Regions from separate parts of the Serratia sp. CoH_134_PS_4 genome, predicted to be linked through region 3. Evidence: predicted binding sites of a transcription regulator. Region 3 holds the regulator's gene; each other region holds the start of a gene.

What was found. The regulator CRP, encoded in region 3, controls carbon source genes, mostly activating them, when cyclic AMP is high. The targets are predictions, from matches to a motif close to ATGTGANNNNNNTCACAT.
Region 1: rbsD (D-ribose pyranase) is a predicted target of CRP. The motif match lies at 3,872-3,889, and genes of this name have one in related genera.
Region 2: idnO (gluconate 5-dehydrogenase) is a predicted target of CRP. The motif match lies at 1,762-1,779, and genes of this name have one in related genera.

What each region holds. Positions count from the first base shown of each region.
Region 1 covers NZ_JBXWKI010000007.1:278,375-285,475, reverse strand. Annotated here, with positions in the region: gene rbsB (ribose ABC transporter substrate-binding protein RbsB) at 1-853, opposite strand, end outside; gene rbsC (ribose ABC transporter permease) at 878-1,843, opposite strand; gene rbsA (ribose ABC transporter ATP-binding protein RbsA) at 1,850-3,355, opposite strand; gene rbsD (D-ribose pyranase) at 3,363-3,782, opposite strand; gene kup (low affinity potassium transporter Kup) at 3,958-5,826, opposite strand; gene ravA (ATPase RavA) at 6,110-7,101, shown strand, end outside.
Region 2 covers NZ_JBXWKI010000002.1:127,805-134,905, reverse strand. Annotated here, with positions in the region: gene AC2FCQ_RS05910 (DUF1097 domain-containing protein) at 97-591, shown strand; gene AC2FCQ_RS05905 (substrate-binding domain-containing protein) at 593-1,576, opposite strand; gene idnO (gluconate 5-dehydrogenase) at 1,846-2,610, shown strand; gene idnD (L-idonate 5-dehydrogenase) at 2,635-3,666, shown strand; gene elaB (stress response protein ElaB) at 3,753-4,064, shown strand; gene AC2FCQ_RS05885 (glycoside hydrolase family 94 protein) at 4,109-7,101, opposite strand, start outside.
Region 3 covers NZ_JBXWKI010000009.1:44,169-51,269, reverse strand. Annotated here, with positions in the region: gene argD (bifunctional acetylornithine/succinyldiaminopimelate transaminase) at 1-798, shown strand, start outside; gene AC2FCQ_RS15340 (YccS/YhfK family putative transporter) at 883-2,955, opposite strand; gene crp (cAMP-activated global transcriptional regulator CRP) at 3,010-3,642, opposite strand; gene AC2FCQ_RS15330 (OsmC family protein) at 4,022-4,429, shown strand; gene AC2FCQ_RS15325 (phosphoribulokinase) at 4,468-5,337, opposite strand; gene AC2FCQ_RS15320 (YheU family protein) at 5,488-5,721, opposite strand; gene AC2FCQ_RS15315 (hydrolase) at 5,718-6,698, opposite strand; gene AC2FCQ_RS15310 (LysE family translocator) at 6,817-7,101, shown strand, end outside.

The DNA of each region.
Region 1 (7,101 bases), on a different contig from region 3:
TGGCCGGTACTTTTTCGCCCTTCAGCACTTTGTCGGCAGTTTCTACGCCGATCACACCAATTTGATCTGGACGCTGTGCCACGGTTGCCGCCAGTTTGCCGCCTTCAACCGCTTTCACGCCATCGGCAGTGCCGTCGAAGCCTACCACGACCACATCGGTTTTACCGGCGGTTTGCAGAGCACGCAGTGCACCCAGCGCCATTTCATCATTCTGTGCAAAAACGGCCTGCACGTCTGGATGAGCGGTCAGCAGGTTCTGCATCACGTTCAACCCTTTGGTACGGTCGAAGTCTGCCGGTTGGCTAGCCAACAGTTTGAATTTGTTCTGATCCAGAGACTGTTTAAACCCTTCGCCGCGTTCACGTGCCGCAGAAGTACCGGCAATCCCTTCCAGCTGGATCACTTTAGCGTCTGCACCGACTTTTTTGGCAATAAAATCACCGGCCATTTTACCGCCGACACGGTTATCAGACGCGATATGGCTGACGACGTCACCTTTACTCGCCACACGGTCCAATGTGATGACAGGGATCTTGGCCTGATTGGCCATCTTGATAGCGTTACCAACGGCATCAGAGTCCGTTGGGTTGATCAACAGCAACTTAGGTGCTTGCACCATCAGGTCCTGCACGTTTGCCAGCTCTTTCGCCGGGTTGTTTTGCGAATCCAGCACCACCAGGTTGTAGCCCAGTTTATTCGCTTCTTGTTGTGCGCCTTCCTTCATCGAAACGAAGAACGGGTTATTCAGGGTAGAGACCACCAGCGCGATGGTGTCTTTAGCCAGTGCGTTAGCACTCAGGGTAGCGCTCAGCGCGAAGGCTGAAGCCAGAATTGCCAATTTTTTCATTTTCATCATCGTGATTCCTGTAGGGGGAGGTTATTTGTTGCTTTTGTTCTCTACCAGAACCGCCAGCAGTATCACCACTGCCTTCACGATCATTTGGTAGTAGGAAGAAACACCCAATAAATTCAGGCCATTATTCAGGAAGCCAAGGATCAGCGCCCCGATCAGCGTGCCAACAATGCGGCCTTTGCCACCCGCCAGGCTGGTACCGCCCAGCACGACTGCTGCAATGGCGTCCAACTCATAGCCGGTACCGGCGGTTGGCTGTGCCGAAGACAAACGCGCCACTTCAATCACGCCCGCCAGCGCAGCCAGCAATCCACAGAGTGAATAGACGATAATCTTTACTTTATCGACGCTGATACCGGACAGGCGGGTCGCCGCTTCGTTACCGCCCAGGGCATAAATATAACGGCCCAAACGGGTATGGTGCAGCATGTACCAGGCAGCGATAAATACGATCGCCATGATCCAGATCGGGGTTGGAACCCCCAATGGGCGGCCGATGCCGAACCAGCCGAAAGTATCCGCCACGTCGGTAAAGCCGGTATTCACCGGGCTGCCGTTGGTGTACACCATGGTGACCCCGCGCAACAACAGCATCATGACCAGGGTGGCAATAAATGCCTGAACCTTGCCTTTGGCAACGATCACCCCGGTACAGGCGCCCACTGCCGCACCCAATGCCAATGCCGCCGCGACGGCAACCACCGCGTTAATTTCAAAACCGACGATCGACGCCGCCACTGCGCCAGTCAATGCCAGCAACGATCCTACCGACAAATCAATGCCGGAAGTGAGGATCACTAATGTCATCCCTACCGCCATAATGGCGTTCACCGACGTTTGCTGCAGAATATTGAACAGGTTGTTTACCGTGAAGAAATTAGGGCTCATTGAAGAAACCACGGCGATCAGCACCAGCAGAGCAATCAGTGATTTTTGCTCTAACAGCCACTCTTTACTGAACCAGCGTTTTGCCACACTCTGGGAACTCATATCTGATTACTCCTGCTTTACGCCGTATTGCTTGCCAACAGCCGCAGCCATCAACGCTTCCTGGGTGGCCTGTTCAATCGGGAACTCGCCGCTGAGATGTCCTTCGTGCATGACCAGAATACGGTCACTCATGCCCATAACCTCCGGCATTTCCGACGACACCAGAATGATGCTCAACCCTTCCTGCTTGAACTGGTTGATTAACTGATAGATTTCTTTTTTGGCACCGACGTCGACCCCCCGCGTTGGTTCATCGAGGATCAACACCTTTGGCCGCGTCATCAGGCCGCGGGCAATTGCCACTTTCTGCTGGTTGCCGCCGGAGAGCAGGCCTATCGGCTGTTCCATCGACGGTGTCTTGATATTGAACAAGCGGATGAAATCGCCCACCGCCTGCTGTTCTTCGGCCTGTTTCAGACTGCCACCGGCACGGCTGAAATAACGCAGCGCAGTCAGCGACATGTTTTCCTTCACTGACATCCCCAACACCAGGCCATCGCGCTTACGGTCTTCGGAGATATACACAATGCCGTTTGCCAAGCCATCCTGTGGAGAATGGGTGACCACCTCATGCCCGTCGAGTTTGACGGTACCGGCTTTACGCGGTGCGGCGCCGTAGAGAATTTTCATCAACTCGGTACGCCCAGCGCCCATCAACCCGGCAACACCAAGTATTTCGCCGCGGTACAACGTAAAGCTGACGTCATGCACGCCCGGGCCAGAGACCTGGCTGACTTCCAGCCTTTTTTCACCACGCGGCTGATTCAAACGCGGATATTGTTCTTCCAGCTTGCGGCCTACCATCATTTCTATCAGCGAATCTTCCTGCAGCTCGCTGACCGGTCGTTCGGCGATGAACTGCCCATCACGAAATACCGTAACGTCATCGCAAATTTCAAAAATCTCTTTCAGCCGGTGCGAAATGTAAACAATGCCTCGCCCTTCGGCCTTAAGTTCGTTGATCACTTTAAATAAAGAAGCGGTTTCGGTGTCGGTCAACGCATCCGTTGGCTCATCCATGATGATGACCTTCGATTCGAAGCTCAGCACCTTGGCGATTTCCACCATCTGCTGATCGCCAATCGACAGTTCACCCACCAGCCGGTGACTGCTGTAACTCAGGTTCAACCGCGCCAGCAGTTTGTCGGCTTCGGCATACATGCGTTTCCAGTCGATGCGGCCGATACGGTTGACAAACTCACGCCCGAGAAAGATGTTCTCCGCAATCGTCAATTGCGGGATCAGATTAAGTTCCTGATGGATGATACCTATACCCGCTTCCTGCGAATCCTTCGGGCCGTTGAACGCCACTTCTTTACCGAGAAAATACTGACTGCCGGCGTCTTTGTTATAAATGCCGGTCAGCACTTTCATCATGGTGGATTTTCCCGCACCGTTTTCCCCCACCAGCGCCATCACCTTGCCGGGATAAACGCTGAGCGCAGCGCCGGAAAGCGCCTTCACGCCGGGAAAGGCTTTATCGATCCCTTTCAGTTGCAGTAAAGGTTGCATAGACGCCTCAGAAAGTTACGCCGGCACAGAGGATCACATTCGCGTATGGCGAGCATTCCCCGCTGCGGATCACCGCCCGGCTGTGTTCAGTTTGCGCTTTGAAGGCACGGTGACTGATATAGCTCACGCTAATGGTATTGCCCTGGTGTTGGCCGAGTTTGGTCAGTTGAGCCAACAATGCGTTGTGGAGCGGCGGATTTTGTTTGATGATCTCTTCTGCCAGAATGACGCTTTCTACCTGCATCTCCTGAGTCACCACCTCGAGCACCTGTAAAAACGTCGGCACTCCCTGCGTCAGCGCCAGATCGATACGCTGCGTTGCCGCTGGAATAGGCAACCCCGCATCGCAAATGGCGATCTGATCGGTATGGCCGAGGCGCGAAACCACGGCAGAGACATCAGCATTCAGCAGCACGCCTTTTTTCATTTTCTTTTTCTCATTCCGCCAGCGAAACGTTTCGCTTGTGTCTGGAGTTTAAAAAAACGTCAGGAGAAGGCAACCGGGATAATGCAGAAATGTGATCATTATCGAAACGTTTCGCTCGTGTTACCGAGAACATCAACAGAAAGGGCCCAGCGATTGCTGAGCCCTTGAGGGAGAGTTAAATCTCGACCTGGGTGCCGAGTTCGATCACCCGATTCGGTGGGATCTCAAACTGGTCTGGCGCGCGCAGCGCATTACGGCTCAATGCGATAAACAACTTGCCACGCAGGAACAAATACCAGGGGCGTTTAGTGAGAATCAGCGACTCGTGCGACATAAAGAACGAGGTTTCCGTCATCCTGCATGGCAGCCCTTCCAGCCCGCAGCGGTGGAACACCTCCTCAACGTTCGGCGTTTCGCGCCAGCCATAGCTGGCCACCACCCGCCAGAAGGTCGGTGACAGTTGCTCGATAGTCACCCGGCGTACGTTATGTACGTAAGGCGCATCCTCAGTACGCAGCGTCAACAGCACCACCCGCTCATGCAGCACCTTGTTGTGCTTCAGGTTATGCAGCAGGGCAAAAGGAATCACGTTGATGGCACGCGACATAAATACCGCAGTACCAGGCACACGCACCGGCGGTGATTTCTCCAATGAAGCAATCATCGCCTCAAGGGAATTACCGTGCTCATGCATGCGACGCAGTAAGCGAAAGCGTTCGCTTTTCCAGGTTGTCATGATGATGAACATCACCAGCGCCAGCAGCAGCGGCAGCCAACCGCCAGAGAACAGCTTCAAGGCGTTTGCAGCGAACATCGGCACGTCAATAATCAGCAGGATGACCAGAATGCCCACCGCGAAGAAGCGGTTCCAATGCCAGTTTTTGATCGCCACGGAGGTCACCAGAATACTGGTCAGTACCATGGTCCCAGTTACGGCAATACCGTATGCCGCGGCCAAATTACTGGAGTGTTCAAACCCGACAATCACCAATACCACCGCGATATACAGTGTCCAGTTGATCACCGGAATGTAAATTTGGCCCGACTCCATTTCCGACGTATGAATAATGCGCATCGGTGACAGGTAACCCAGACGTACTGCCTGACGCGTCAGTGAGAATACGCCGGAGATCACCGCCTGAGAGGCGATAACCGTGGCCAGCGTCGCCAGGATCAATAACGGGATCAGCGCCCAGTCCGGGGCTAACAGGAAGAATGGGTTCTTGATGGCCTCAGGGTTTTTCAGTAGCAGCGCACCTTGGCCGAAATAGTTCAGCACCAGTGAAGGCAACACGACGGTGAACCAGGCCAGGCGGATAGGGAATTTACCAAAGTGCCCCATGTCGGCGTACAACGCCTCGACACCGGTGATCGACAGCACTACCGCCCCCAGCGCAAAGAACGAAACCTTCTTATATTCAATAAAGAAGTTCAGCGCCCATTTCGGGTTTAACGCCTGCAGCACTTCTGGGTTGGCCATAATGCTACGTGCACCCAACACAGCCAGCACGATAAACCACAGTAACATCACTGGCGCAAACAGCTTACCGACGCTCCCCGTACCGTGCTTCTGAATGGCAAACAGCACCGTCAGCACCAAGATAGACAGCGGAACGATATAGGGATCAAGCGACGGGGCTGCAATTTCCAGCCCTTCTATCGCCGACATCACCGATATTGCTGGCGTGATTACCACCTCGCCATAGAAGAAGCTGCCACCAATCAGGCCCAGAATCACCAATATAGCGGTGGTGCGCGCCGACGTGTGGCGCCCAGCCAATGACATCAACGTCAGAATACCGCCTTCACCGGCGTTATCCGCTCGCATGACGTAGGTAAGGTATTTCAGGGAAACAATGACGATCAGCATCCAGAAAATCAGTGACAGGAAGCCGAAAACAACGTCTGGACGAACATCGAAGCCATAATGGCCGGAGAAACACTCTCTGAGAGTATAGAGAGGGCTGGTGCCGATATCACCGTAAACGACCCCAATTGCTGCAAGGGTTACCGCCGATAAAGACTGTTTATGCTCTGTGCTCATAATTCGTTTCTTTATTAGAACATCCGTTAGCGATGCATCCGCATCAGCCAGAGATACGGGCTCTAAGATCCGTTACGCCCACTAAAAGGCGCACAGTATGCACGATTTATACTGCTTGCCTACTCTTATATCAGACCCTAAAAATAAACAAAATGTGAACCAGCCGCTCTTTTGATAATAGAAAGATTTTACTAATCAACAAGCTATACCATTAAAAATAATGGTGGTTTATCATCGGATTATCCACCAAGATTGGCTAACTCTCGGACAACACGGCAATAATATGGCGCCATCATCACTTCTGGCAGAACGGATATCCCGCCTCAGCAACGCGCTTGAGAGCGGCCTTTATGAACGACAGGAAGCAATTCGCCTGTGTTTGCTGGCAGCGCTAAGCGGTGAAAGCGTGTTTCTGCTTGGCCCGCCCGGCATCGCCAAGAGCCTGATCGCACGCCGGTTAAAATTTGCCTTTCGCAGCGCGCGCTCATTTGAATATCTGATGACGCGTTTCTCAACGCCAGAAGAAGTGTTCGGCCCATTGTCTATCCAGGCATTAAAAGATGAAGGCCGCTATCAGCGCCTGACCGCCGGTTATCTGCCCGAGGCAGAAATCGTGTTCCTGGATGAGATCTGGAAAGCGGGCCCGGCGATCCTCAATACGTTACTCACGGCGATCAACGAACGTCGCTTCCGTAACGGTAACGCGGAAGAGCCGATCCCACTAAGATTGCTGGTCACGGCCTCTAACGAACTGCCGGAATCCGATAACAGCCTGGAAGCCCTGTACGACCGTATGCTGATACGTCTGTGGTTGGATAAAGTGCAGGACAAACAGAATTTCCGCTCACTGCTGGTCAGTCGTCAGAACGAGAATGAAAACCCGGTGCCGGAAGCGCTGAGCATCAGTGACGAGGAGTATCATCAATGGCAGCCACAGATAGACAAAATCAAGCTGCCAGAAACGTGCTTTGAACTGATCTTCCAGTTGCGCCAACGGCTGGATGCATTAGACCACGCCCCTTATGTCTCCGATCGTCGGTGGAAAAAAGCACTTCGGCTGTTACAGGCCTGTGCTTTCTTCAGCGGCCGCGATGCCGTGGCTCCGCTTGACCTGATGCTATTGAAAGACTGCCTGTGGCACGACCTCACCTCATTGAAACTGCTGCAACAGCAAATTGACCAGTTGCTGACCGAGTCAGCCTATCAACAGCAAACGTTATTGATTCAACTTCAACAGATTCACACCCGTTGGGTGCAGCATCAGCAACAGCAGAG
Region 2 (7,101 bases), on a different contig from region 3:
TACCATGTTTCTCATTACATATTTTATGTGATGCCCATCATATATTTTTGCCGATTTTCGCGTAAACTGCGCGCTTCCTTTTCAGCGGGTCGGTTTATGAACGTTATTTTTGCCATTGCTTTGACTACCGGGATCCTCTCTGGCGTTTGGGGATGGGTTGCGGTGAGCCTGGGGTTAATCAGCTGGGCCGGTTTTCTCGGCTGCACAGCCTATTTCGCCTGCCCGCAGGGGGGATTAAAAGGGTTGTTAATCAGCACATTGACCAGTTGCAGCGGCGTCTTTTGGGCTATGGCGATCATTCACGGCAGTGAGCTCGCTCCAGGCTGGAGTATGCTCGGTTATCTGCTGACCGGCGTGGTGGCTTTTTTGATGTGCATTCAGGCAAAGCAACAGTGGCTGGGGTTCGTGCCTGGTACCTTCATTGGCGCTTGCGCGACCTTTGCTGGTGGCGGTGACTGGCCGTTGGTGACCCTGTCTTTACTGGTTGGGCTGGTGTTCGGTTACGCGATGAAAAACAGCGGCTTGTGGTTGGCGGCACGCAATGAGAAAACCAAAGCGACCGCTGTTGTTACCGAGAATGTTAACCGCTGATTCAAATGGTACCGCCGAGGGAAATGCGGTAGTGCAGGTCCACGCGCTCAATGCAGGGTAGCCCTTTTATGCGTTTGAGCAAGATCTCCGTAGCGACTTTACCCATATCAAACCTTGGTGTGATCACGCTGGCGATGCCCGGCGTGGTGGCTTTGCCGATATCCAAACCGTGAAAACCTGATAGGGCGACGTCCTGTGGAACTTGTAACCCGAGCCGGAGACACGCCTGCAACACGCCAACGGCCAGATCGTCATTGGTGCATAAGATACCGTCCAAATCAGGATAGAGTTGACGGGCCATCGCCAGCATATCGGAACCCACACTGACAGACGACACCCGATGCGGTGTGATTTGACGCGGCGCTAACCCTTGGTTTTCCATCGCCTGGCAATAGCCTTGAAAGCGCTTGTTATCGCGGGCATCAGACATGGCACCAAAATAAACCACCTGACGTTTTCCGCTGGCAAGCAGCGCTTCTGTCATGTCATAACCGGCCTGATAGTTATCGAACCCCACGGCAATCCGCCCCTCCGGGGCTTCAAGATCCATCACCTGCGCTACCGGGATTTTTGCTGCCGCCAAGTATTTCTCTGCCCGTAATGTGTGCTCAGAATCTGTAAGAATCAGCCCCGCGATGGGGTAGGCCAGCAGTTGGACGATATGCTCTTCCTCTCGTTGGCGGCTGTAATCATAGTTCACCACCAGGGTCTGATAACCGTGTTCCAGCGTAATGGATTCGATACCGGCTAACAGGTCGGCAAAAATCTGATTGTTGAACGAAGGGATCAGGACGCCTATACGCGGTTTTTGCGTTGAGCGCGCTTCATCGCTGTCGGTGAAATTAACCTCTTTCATCACTTGGGCAATTTTCGCGGCGGTTTCTGCTGCCACCTTTTCTGGCGTGCGCAGATAGCGGCTGACGGTCATTTTTGTCACACCGGCGAGCAGCGCAATATCCTGCAGCGTGACGCGTTGGTTCTTCATTCTGATGCCTTAGCTGGGGAGGCGGAAAGAGCCCGCATGATGTCATGTTAACAAATCGATCTGGCGATAACAATCCGCCTCATAAAGTATAAAAACTATATTTTTCAATAAACTATGTTGATATGTTTTCTCGGCGGAATGCGTAGCTTCACGTTAAAGGTAACAGGTTTTAGTAACACTGTTTTAAGTGATCTTAATCACATTTTTGCTGGCAGCGATCCGCTGAGATAGACGCCTGTTCTTTCTGAATGACATGGCCGGGGTGCGTTATGAACAACTTGTTTTCACTGGATAATAAAAAAATACTGATTACCGGCGCTTCTCGGGGCATTGGCTTTCTGCTGGCTCGTGGGCTGGCGCAGTATGGTGCCCATATTCTGGTCAATGCGACCACTCAGGAAAATGCACAGCGTGCGGTTGAAGCGTTGCGACGCGAAGGTTTCCGCGCCGACGCCGCGGCCTTTGACGTGACCGACTCTCAGGCCATTCATGCTGCTATTGAGCAAATCGAGGCAGAGGGCGGTGGAATCGATGTGCTGATCAACAATGCGGGCATTCAGCGCCGTCATCCGTTTACCGAGTTCCCGGAAAAAGAGTGGGACGAGATTATTGCCGTCAATCAAAAAGCGGTCTTTATGGTCTCGCAAGCCGTGGCGCGCCATATGGTGCAGCGCCAAAGCGGAAAAATCATCAATATTGGCTCAATGCAGAGCGAACTGGGCCGCGACACCATTACACCCTATGCCGCGTCAAAGGGGGCGGTAAAAATGTTGACGCGTGGCATGTGTGTAGAGCTGGCGCGCTATAACATTCAGGTAAATGGCATTGCTCCGGGCTACTTCAAAACGGAAATGACCCAGGCGCTGGCGGACAATGCGGAGTTTACCGCGTGGCTGACCAAACGCACTCCGGCTGCCCGTTGGGGTGATCCGCAGGAATTGATTGGTGCCGCCGTATTCTTGTCATCAAAGGCATCCGATTTTGTTAATGGCCACCTGCTGTTTGTCGATGGCGGCATGTCCGCTGCGGTATAACCGCCAGTTTAATGGAAAATAATGATGAAAATTCAAACCCAATCCTGCGTGGTTAAAGGCAAATATGACGTCGCAGTGGTGGAGCAGGAGGTGGAATACCAAGGGACGGGCACGCTGGTGAAAATCACGCGTGGTGGTATCTGTGGGTCAGACCTGCATTACTACCAAGAAGGCAAGGTTGGCAGCTTTCAAGTGCGCCAGCCGATGGTGCTTGGCCATGAGGTGATTGGTGAGGTGGTGGCCAGTGATACTGCGCGACTGGCTGTTGGCCAAAAGGTGGCGTTGAACCCCAGCAAACCCTGCGGGCAGTGCAAATATTGCCAGGCGAACCAGCAAAACCAGTGTACCCATATGCGTTTCTTCGGCAGCGCCATGTATTTTCCCCATGTGGATGGTGCCTTCACCCAATACAAAGTGGTTGATAGTGCGCAGTGCATTGCCTTTGACGCCGATCGCGATGAGAAGGTTATGGTGTTTGCTGAACCTTTGGCCGTCGCGATTCATGCCGCAAAACAGCCAGGGGAGGTAAACGGCAAAAGGGTGTTTGTTTCCGGCGTAGGGCCGATCGGGTGCTTACTGGTGGCTGCATTGAAGGCACTGGGCGCCAGCGAAATTGTTTGTGCCGATCTTAGCCCACGTTGCCTGGATATCGCCCGTGAGATGGGGGCGTCTATCTGCATGCATGCAAGCAATGACGATTTTAGCCGTTACCAACAGGAAAAAGGCTATTTTGACATCGCGTTTGAAGTTTCCGGCCATCCGTTATCCCTGTTGCGCTGTCTGGAGGTCACCCGTGCCAAGGGGACGGTCGTGCAAGTGGGCATGGGCGGCAGTTTCCCTGATTTTCCACTGATGCTGCTGATCGCCAAAGAGTTGAATTTGCTGGGCTCATTCCGTTTTGTTGAAGAGTTTGATATCGCGGTTGCCTGGTTGTCCGACGGGACGATCAATCCGTTGCCGCTGCTCTCCGCTGAGTTTAACAATCAGCAACTGGAACAAGCTCTGGCATTCGCCGGCGATAAGCGCCTGGCCGCCAAGGTCCAGCTGGTGTTCTAATTTTAGCCAATAGTCTGATGGCGGGGAGCGGCTATCCTTGTCTATAGTTAAGGGCCGCTTCATTTTTTAAATACGGAGAACTTAACATGGCGAGAAATACGGATGCAGATCAAACCACGCTCGACGACGATCTGAGAATGCTGAGCGACACGCTGGAAGAAGTGTTGAAGTACTCCGGCGATCGCGCCGATCAGGCCTACATCGACATTAAAGCCCATGCCGAAGAGGCGTTGAGTGAGGTCAAGTCACGGCTGACTGACTCTACCGAATCCTACTATGCGCGTGCCAAGGACGCGGTTTGCCGCACTGACGGCTATGTGCGTGAAAAACCATGGCACAGTGTCGGCATTGGGGCGACGGTCGGATTGGTGCTGGGTCTGTTGTTGGCGCGTAAATAACGACGTAAAGGTATTGGGCGCGGTCATTCACCGCGCCCTTGGTTTTACTGCCCCAGCATGACGTCCACGTGATGGATTTTCCCGTCGTCTACCAGCGTTATTACGGCCTCCGGCTGTTCTTCACCATCAACGGTGATCTGCGTCGTTCCCGTTCCCTGCCGGATAATCAACTGGTACTCGCTGCCACCCTCCCGGTAATTCAGTGTCACCTGTGGCCAGTCCGCAGGCAGACGGGTGTTGATGGACAACTGATTGCCACGGCGTTTCAATCCCAGCAGTGACTCGACAATCAGCCGGTACATCCAACCGGCAGAGCCGGTATACCAACTCCAGCCGCCACGACCGACGTGCGGCGCGACCGCGTATATATCGGCGGTCGCCACGTAAGGCTCAACCTTGTAGCGCTCGGCGGCGGTGCTGTCCAGGCTGTGGTTGATCGGGTTGATGAGCGCCATCAGTTCCCAGGCGCGTTCGATATTGCCCATTTCGGCGAAGGCCATGACCGCCCATACCGCGCCGTGGGTATACTGACCGCCATTTTCCCGCACGCCAGGCAGATAACCGCGGATATAACCCGGATTAGGGCCGTTGCCATCGAATGGCGGTGTCAGCAGTTTTATCAGGCCAGCTTGGTTGTCTACCAGGTGTTTATCCAGCGATTGCATCGCCTGCAGGCTGCGTGTTTTATCCGCCGCACCGGACAACACAGACCAGCTCTGGGCGATGGCGTCGATGCGGCACTCAGTTGATTGTTGAGAACCTAGCGGCTCTCCACTGTCAAAGTAGCCCCGACGATACCATTCGCCATCCCAGGCATGGTCACGCAGGTTATCGCGCAAGGTATCGGCCTGTTGTCGACAGAGTGCCGCCAGTTCGTTGTCGTTGCGCGCAGCAGCGACGTTGCCGTAACGCTGCAGGATATGGAACAGGAAGAAACCGAGCCAGACGCTTTCACCTCGCCCCTCCAGGCCCACCATATTCATGCCATCGTTCCAGTCACCCGCCCCCATCAGCGGCAGGCCGTGCTCACCAAAGGTTAATCCGTGTTTTAACGCCCGTACGCCGTGCTGATACAGGGTTTCCTGTATTGCGCTTGACGCGGGTTGCTCATACGAGGATTCCTCACCCGGCGACAGTTTGCGTGCCTCCAGATAGCCGACGGACTCATCGAGAATGGACCGATCGTCGGTGGCATCCAGGTAATGACAAATGGCCAGCGGCAGCCACAGGTAATCATCCGAACAGCGCGTACGCACCCCATTGCCCTGTGGCGGGTGCCACCAGTGTTGGACGTCGCCTTCGATAAACTGGCGCGAAGCGCACAGCAGGATCTGTTCGCGCAGACGTTCTGGGGCCGCATGGGTCAACGCCAACGTGTCTTGCAATTGGTCGCGGAAACCGAAGGCCCCGCCGGACTGATAGTAACCGCTGCGTGCCTGAATACGGCAGGAGAGGGTTTGGTACAGTAACCAACCATTGGCCAGCAGGTCGACGGCGGGATGCGGCGTCCCGATTTGCACCTTGTTGAGAATGCTGTCCCAATGTGCCGTAACGCGTTGCAGTTCATCTTGCAGGTTGTCTTCCCGCAGGTATTTTTGCAACAGGGCCTCAGCCTCATCGGCGTTTTGTCCCAACCCAAGGGCAAACACCAGACTGCGTTGATCGCCATCGATCAGGCTGAGCGCCGACTGAACGGCCCCACAGGGATCCATAGCTGCGCCCACTTTGCCCGACAGTCGCCGCAGTTTCAGCACCACCGGGTTGGCCAGCGAACCGTTGCGTCCGATAAATTCACGCCGATCGCCACTGATGGAACAATGCACGCCGGTGACACCAAAGAAAGCGGTGCGATCTGAACCGCTGCTACCGTAATGGTTGGTGGCCAGGATGCCACAGCCGCTTTCAGGCGATGCGGCCTGTGTGACAATGTGCATGGCCGATTTTTGCCGCAAATCACCCAGAATAAATTCCACGTAGCCGGTTGCCGACAACTTGCGCGTGCGCCCCGAGGTATTGGTCAGGGTTAGCAGGAACAGTTTGACCGGTGCATCTTTGGCCACCAGTACGGTGAACTGACTGTCGATACCGTTTTCGCGGTGGTCAAAGACGCTGTAGCCGAAACCGTGGCGGGTCAGGTAGTGCCCACGGCCCCGGGCAGGCAGTGGTGTGGGGGACCAGAAGTGCCCGTTCTCTTCATCACGCAGATAGAAGGCCTCCCCGCTGCGGTCGCAGATAGGGTCGTTATCCCAGGGGGTCAGGCGGTATTCATGGGCGTTTTCGTACCAGGTGTAGGCCTGACCACTTTCCGAGACAACGGTGCCGAACATCGGATTAGCGATCACGTTCGACCAAGGGGCGGGCGTGATCTTACTTTCGTTCATTGCGATCACATATTCGCGGCCATTCTCGGAGAAGCCGCCGAGACCATTGTAAAACTGCAACGCGTCAATGGCGGGCAGCTGTGGCGAATGCAGGTTACGCGGCAGATTGTCCACCGTGGCCAGTTTCGACGACGCGGTGACCGGCGACAGAGGTTGCTGCAGAACCTGCGGCATTTGCAGACGCTGGTTGAGTTGCTCCGTTAATCCACCGCGACGATCGTCGAGATAAATCCGCGCAACGCTGAGCAACAACCGGTGGTCTTCCGGTGCCATATGCTCGCTGGTGCGCACGAAGATGCCACCGGGCTTATCTGTTTGGGTGGATTCCATACCGGCGGCGATCAGGCCCATGATCTGGTTTTGCAGATCCTGGCGGTAGCCGCCGACGTCTTCATTGAGGATCACCAGATCGACCTGTAGCCCTTTCAAGCGCCAATAGTTGTGGGCTTGGATCAGTTGCCGTACCAGTTCGATGTTCTCGCTGTCGGTCACCGTAAGCAGGACTATCGGCAGATCGCCGGAGATAGAGTGGCCCCACAGCCCCGATTGGCCGCGGCGGTTGTTAATGATTTCACTGCCGGCGGCCCGCATTTCTTGCGCCGGGAAGACCACTGCGCCCGCCAAGCGATTAAACAGATTGGCGTCCTCTTCATTGG
Region 3 (7,101 bases):
CACGGTCGTACGCTCTTCACCGTCTCAGTGGGTGGGCAGGCCAAGTATTCTGACGGCTTTGGGCCGAAGCCTGCGGATATCGTGCACGTGCCGTTCAACGATCTGGCCGCGGTAAAAGCCGTGATGGATGACCACACCTGTGCGGTAGTGATGGAACCGATTCAGGGTGAAGGCGGTATTACCCCGGTAAATGCCGAATTCCTCAAAGGCGTACGTGAACTCTGCGACAAGCACCAGGCGCTACTGGTATTCGATGAAGTACAAAGCGGTATGGGGCGCAGCGGCAAACTGTTCGCTTACATGCATTATGGTGTGACGCCGGACATTCTTACCACAGCCAAAGCTCTCGGTGGAGGTTTCCCGGTCAGCGCCATGTTGACCACCGAAGACATTGCGTCGGTAATGCAGGTAGGCACTCATGGCACCACCTACGGTGGCAACCCGCTAGCCTGTGCTGTGGCAGAAGCCGCACTGGACGTGATCAATACGCCAGAGGTGCTGAGCGGCATTGAACTGCGCCATGGTTTGTACGTGCAGGCGTTAAAGAAGGTGGGCGAGAAGTACGGTATCTTCAGCGACATTCGTGGCATGGGCCTGCTGATTGGTGCTGAGCTGACACCGCAATATCAGGGTAAAGCGCGTGACTTCCTGACCGCTGCCGCTGCACGTGGGCTGATGATTCTTAACGCCGGGCCAAATGTGATCCGCTTTGCTCCTTCGCTGGTGGTAGAGATTCAGGATATTGACGAGGGTATGGCACTGTTTGAGTTGGCCGTGCAGGATGTGATTAACGCTTAATGCGTCGCATGGATTACGGGGCGCGCCCCTCCCACTAAACAACAGAGCACTATGTCATCAACCTAAGGGCGCCCTACGGCGCCCTTATTGATCGCGTAATTTACGCTTCAGCCAGATGCCGTGGTGCGGACGCTGGCGCCAGGCCAGTGACGAAATGGTGTGCATCACACTCAGGTGCGACAAAATGCGTCGCAGGTGGCGTTCCATCTCGGTAATCGGCATCTCTGGGTGGAGATCCGGCGGCTGCATGATGGCGTTGCTGCTCGGCCCGTCGTATTCCAGGCGCTGCTGACAGCTTTGCAGCGCGATTTCACAGGTTTGCAGATACTCCTCCGCCAGCTTTGGCGTCAGCATATAGTGTTCACGCGCCAGAATGGTCATTGCATTAAGATGCTCAACAATAAACTGGCTGTGTGTCACCCACAGGCGCATATCCGCCAGATAGCTCGATTCAAACCCCGGCTCCTGCATTGCCTGATTAAGCGAGGTGAAAAGCGCATTGTGTGACTGATTGACCTGCATGCGGGCATAGGCCAGCGCACTGGGATCGGGCTCTTGCTCTTCCAACAGTAAACGCAATGCCTGTTGATCGTTCTCCAGCGCTTGGTGAGCGTTCTTACGCAGCAAACCGCTTTGCCACTGTGGCCATAACCAGATGGTGCTGCCGAACACCAGCACACAACCGATCAAGGTATCGATCAGGCGTGGAACCAAAAAATGGGTACCGTTTAGCGCCAGTAATTGCAAGGTGTAGACCGCCGTTACCGTAAAACCAATCACTGCCAACCCGTAGTTTTTACGCGAGACCAAGTAGGCCAGCAGGGTGATAACCAGCATTACGCTCAGCGTTTCAGCCTCAGGCAACTGCAGTTGCAGCAGGCCGGCGGCGAGCACCAGCCCAACCAGGGTGCCAAGCGCACGGTGCTGGATACGTACCCGGGTGGCGTTGTAGCCATTCTGGCTCACCAGCATGATGGTCAGCAGTATCCAGTAAGGCTTCGGTAAGTTGAAAATCATCCCGAGGCTACTGCCGGCAGCGAGTGTGACACCCAGGCGTGCCGCATTGCGCAGGGCGTTGGATTTAAATGACAGATAACTAACTAGCGCAGGCCAGAACGGCAAACGGTTTTGATTGGCCATCAGATCGCGTCGGTAAAGCGGGTGTTGGGTGCGTAACAGACGAGCAATACGGCTGAAATGGTAGTAACAGAACTGCCCAACGGGGTTATCCGGGTGCTGCGCTGCCACTTTCTCTAGCGCCGCCAGTTCATTGTCCATATTGAAACGCTGAGAATGCTGGTGATAGAGAATATCGTGTGCCACCGTGCGCAGCCGGCCGGCAATCACCTGTGCATTGCGGCGGATGATGGCTTCGGCCTGGCTTTGCTCCACCAGTTTTTGCACTTCTTCCGGCAGATGTAGACTGACGGTAATGTGTTCCTGCAGATCCAGTGCGACCTGAAAAGTACGCTGTAGGCGCTTTTGTTCGAGGTTACTGGCGTGCGGTAGAAAGTTAAGCTGCTGATACAGCAGGGTGATCAGATCCATCACTTTTTGCTGGCGTATCAACAGTGGCGGTAATGCGGTCTGTGGATCGGTATGCTGGGTCAGCAGCGAATATTTGGCCTCAAAGTAGTCCGCCAGTTCCAAATAGAGCTGATTGAGCGATTCGCGCATCGGTTGTTCTTTCCACAGCGTGAACCAAAACCAGGTAAACAGCCCGTACCAGGCGGTACCCACGACGTATAGCAGCGGTGCGTGCCAAAGCGGAACTGTACCGGCCATACTGAGGGAGAAAATGGCGGCAACCAGCGAGGCGGGCAACAGGCGGGCATGTAACGGACTTATTTCACCGCTGACGCCGAGAAGCAGTGCCAGGCCAAGCATCAACACCGGCAACGGCAAGTGCCAAAGCAATGCTTGCTGTAATAGCAGGCTGCTGAGTGCAAATAGAGAGCCACCGACGATCAGACGTTTGAAGAAGCGTTTGTGAGGGGTGTCTAGCCCGGCAATATTGCAGCAGGCAGGAACCAGGGAAAATAATAGGCCGTATTGCAGTTGGCCGCTCAACAGGCCGAGTAACACTGGCAGGCACAGCACCAGCGTTTGCCGCAGTGCATAGTTGACTTCCGGGTGGTAAATCAGTCTGCGCCACATGATGACTTGGGGCATAAAAAAACGGCGCGAATCATCGCGCCGTTTTTTCAGTGATTAACGCGTGCCGTAAACGACAATGGTTTTGCCGTGGGCGGAGATCAGGTTTTGATCTTCAAGCATTTTCAGAATACGGCCAACGGTTTCACGTGAACAACCGACGATTTGGCCAATTTCCTGACGAGTAATTTTAATCTGCATACCATCAGGATGGGTCATGGCATCAGGTTGTTTCGCCAGGTTCAGCAGTGTTTGCGCGATACGGCCTGTAACGTCCAGGAAGGCGAGGTTACCCACTTTCTCAGATGTTATCTGCAGACGGTTTGCCATCTGGGCTGACAGGCGCATCAGGATGTCCGGGTTGACCTGAATTAACTGGCGGAATTTCTTGTAGGAAATTTCAGCCACTTCGCAGGCGGTCTTCGCCCTAACCCAGGCGCTACGCTCCTGACCTTCTTCAAATAATCCAAGCTCGCCGATGAAATCCCCCTGGTTAAGGTAGGATAAAATCATCTCTTTACCTTCTTCATCCTTAATCAGCACCGCGACGGAGCCTTTGACGATGTAGTAAAGCGTTTCGGCTTTTTCACCTTGGTGAATCAGCGTACTTTTGGATGGATATTTGTGGATATGGCAATGAGACAGGAACCATTCGAGAGTAGGGTCTGTTTGCGGTTTGCCGAGAACCATTCGCTGTTATCCTCTGTTGTTATCGCTGCCTTGTGTCACAGGGGTCAGAGTTCCCTGTAAAACCTGTTGTCGCCGTTGTTTTAATGGTGGCTATCAGCAGATTTTGAGGCGTGTCATAAATATACGCTGTCGCTCTAGCATATTAACTTGCCGGGAGAGCTGCAAGCTACATTCTGTTAACATACCGGTAAAGGAGCCTTTCCCTGGGAGTTTCCCTGAAATCAGTGTCCCGGAAAGATTTATTGCGGCTCTGTTTGTAGCACAGAGTGAGGCGGGTGTCTTGTGTTGTCTCGCTTCAGCATGATTAGCATCAGGTTCCGTTGCCAGTTTCTATGCGAAAGCGTACCCTGATTTTAAGAAATTAACCGGAGTGACCAGTATGCAGGCAAGAGTTAAGTGGGTGGAAGGGTTAACGTTTCTGGGTGAATCCGCGTCTGGCCATCAGGTGTTGATGGACGGCAATGCGGGCGACAAAGCGCCCAGCCCGATGGAAATGGTGCTGATGTCGGTAGGGGGCTGTAGTGCTATCGATGTGGTGTCGATCCTGCAAAAAGGGCGTAATGATGTGCGTGATTGCGAGGTCAAGCTGACTTCTGAACGACGTGAAGAAGCACCGCGGCTGTTCACCCATATCAACCTGCACTTTATCGTGAGCGGTAAAGATCTGAGCGACAAAATCGTTGAGCGGGCGGTGAATCTCTCGGCGGAGAAATACTGCTCGGTGTCATTGATGCTGAGTAAGGCCGCCAGCGTGACTCACAGCTTTGAAATCCGCGACGTGGCCTAATGGTGAAAAGGCGCGGCTGACTGCCGCGCTCTACCCACTTATTCGATTTTTTTGCCTTCCAGCAGACGCTGCACCAAGGGTGCCATGATCAGCTCCATCGCCAGCCCCATTTTGCCGCCCGGCACCACAAGCGTATTGATGTGTGAGATAAAGGATCCCTGCAGCATCGCCAGTAAATAAGGGAAGTCGATTTGATCCAGGCCGCGGAAGTGAATCACCACAAAGCTCTCGTCCAGCGAAGGGATCGCCTTGGCGGCAAACGGATTCGACGTGTCGACCGTGGGTACCCGCTGGAAGTTGATATGGGTGCGTGAGAACTGCGGCGTAATGTAGTTGATGTAATCCTCCATCGAACGTACCACCGAGTCCATCACCGCTTCACGGGAGTGGCCGCGTTCACCGGTATCGCGGATCAGCTTCTGAATCCATTCCAGATTCACGATAGGCACCACGCCAACCAACAGGTCGACATGTTTGGCCACGTCGTTGTGTTCGGTCACTACGCCGCCGTGTAGCCCTTCATAGAACAGCACGTCAGTCGGTGCCGGTAAAGGCTCCCAAGGTGTAAAGGTACCGGGAACCTGGTTATAGGGCACCGCTTCATCGTAGGTATGCAGATACTTGCGTGAACGGCCGGTACCGTTCTTGCCGTAGTCGAGAAAGCTTTGTTGCAGCAGGCCGAAGTCGTTGGCTTCGGGGCCGAAATAACTGATATGACGGCCGAGATCGCGTGCTTTACGGATAGCTGCGTCCATTTCCGGTCGGGTATAGCGGTGGAAACTGTCGCCTTCCAGCTCTGCGGCGCGGATATTCAGCTGCTGAAAGATTTTACGGAACGCCACGCTGGTCGTGGTAGTGCCGGCTCCGCTAGAACCGGTCACTGCGATAACGGGATGTTTGGCGGACATAGTGGTGCTCACTCCGTGTTAAATGCGCAGGCGTCAGTTATGGTTATTGGTCTGTTTGACGCCCTTTCGCCAAGGGCAAAATTCCGCGCGTTGGTTTGCAATAGCCCATTGTTACCTGATTTTTTCCGTCAGTCATAGAACCGAGCAAGACTAAATTTCTTCTTGCCCGGCACGGAACTGCCCTCGCGGCATGATGTTGATGGTTTCATGCAGTTCTGACCACACCAGCAATACTTCGCCATTTTTCAGCTGACGGCGCACATCTTCCACTTTTTGCTCCAGCGAGCGCTCGTGCTCACCGTAGTCCGTCCCTTCTCGCAGCACAAAGGACTCGATCAGGCTATTAAGGGTCTCAGTTTCCAGTTCTTTCCAGGGGATAATCACGAGGTTGTTTCCAGATAAGGGGCAAGCCAGGATGGAATACGGTATTCCAGCCACATATGGGGTTTGTTCAACGTGCCGCCGACAAAGCCGACGTGGCCGCCAAACTCGGTCAACTGGTATTCGATATTGTGTGGCAGTGTGGCCACGTCGGGGATCACCTCGGCGGTCATAAAGGGATCGTCTTTGGCATGGATGATCAGCAGCGGTGTTTGGATCGCCGGCAGCAGCGGTAAGGCACTGCAACGACGGTAATAGTCAGTGGCGTCGTTGAAACCATGGATGCGTGACGTAATGGCATCGTCAAAGTCACGGATGCGGCGCAACGCATTAAGCTGCGTCAGCTTAAGCGGCAGGGTGTCTGGGTAGTGCAATAATTTACGGGTGGCATTCTGTTTCAATTGCCCGAGCAAGTATCGCTGGTAAACCCGTGAGAAGCCTTGGTCCATTCGCCATGAACAAGGTTCCAACATCAGCGGCGCAGATACCACGACGGCAGCGTGCAGCAAACTCTTGTTTCCTTGCTGGGACAGATAGCAGGCCAACATGTTGCCGCCGAGCGAGACGCCCACCGCGGCGGTTGGTACTTCTCCGTAGGTGGTTCGTAGCCACTGCAGGAAGAAGCGTGCATCCTCCGTTTCGCCGGAATGATAAATACGTGATTTACGGTTGGGGACGCCGCTACAGCCGCGAAAATGCATCACCACGCCGAGCCACCCTTTTTCGCGCCAGGCGCTGAGCTGACCGTGGGCATAGGGGCTATAGAAACTCCCTTCCAGCCCGTGAAACAGGACCACGCGTGGCTTGTGGCTGGCCAGGGCGGGATCTTCGCTCCAGGCAAGATCGACAAAATCACCGTCGGGCAATTCCAGCCTTTGCCAGTGCGGTTTTAGCTGCACGCGGCGGCGCACCAACCGTGGCAACAGTGTCTGTAAATGTGGATTACTGGCCCCGGTCAAAGGGCGAAAGGATTCATGCATAACGTGAATAAAAATCTTTTTGGCGGCTATTGTGAGATTAATAGTGCGCTGTTAGCTTCACTACCTGAGTTAACAATAATACTGCAAAAAATCCCCCTGGGTGAGGAGCACCCACCTCATGGAACCGAGTTTATTTCTTTCGATGTTAGGCTTCTTGTGGGTTGCTGCGATCACGCCTGGCCCAAACAATATGTTACTGACAACTTCCGGCGCCAACTTTGGTTTTATGCGCTCACTGCTGCTGATGATTGGCATCATGTTGGGCATGCAAAGTATTTTGCTGCTGGTGGCGTTCGGCGTGGGTAGCCTGATACTGGTTTACCCCGCATTGCACCTGGTGCTGAAAATTCTCGGCAGCCTGTACCTGCTGTGGCTGGCGTGGAAAGTGGCGACGGCAGCCTAT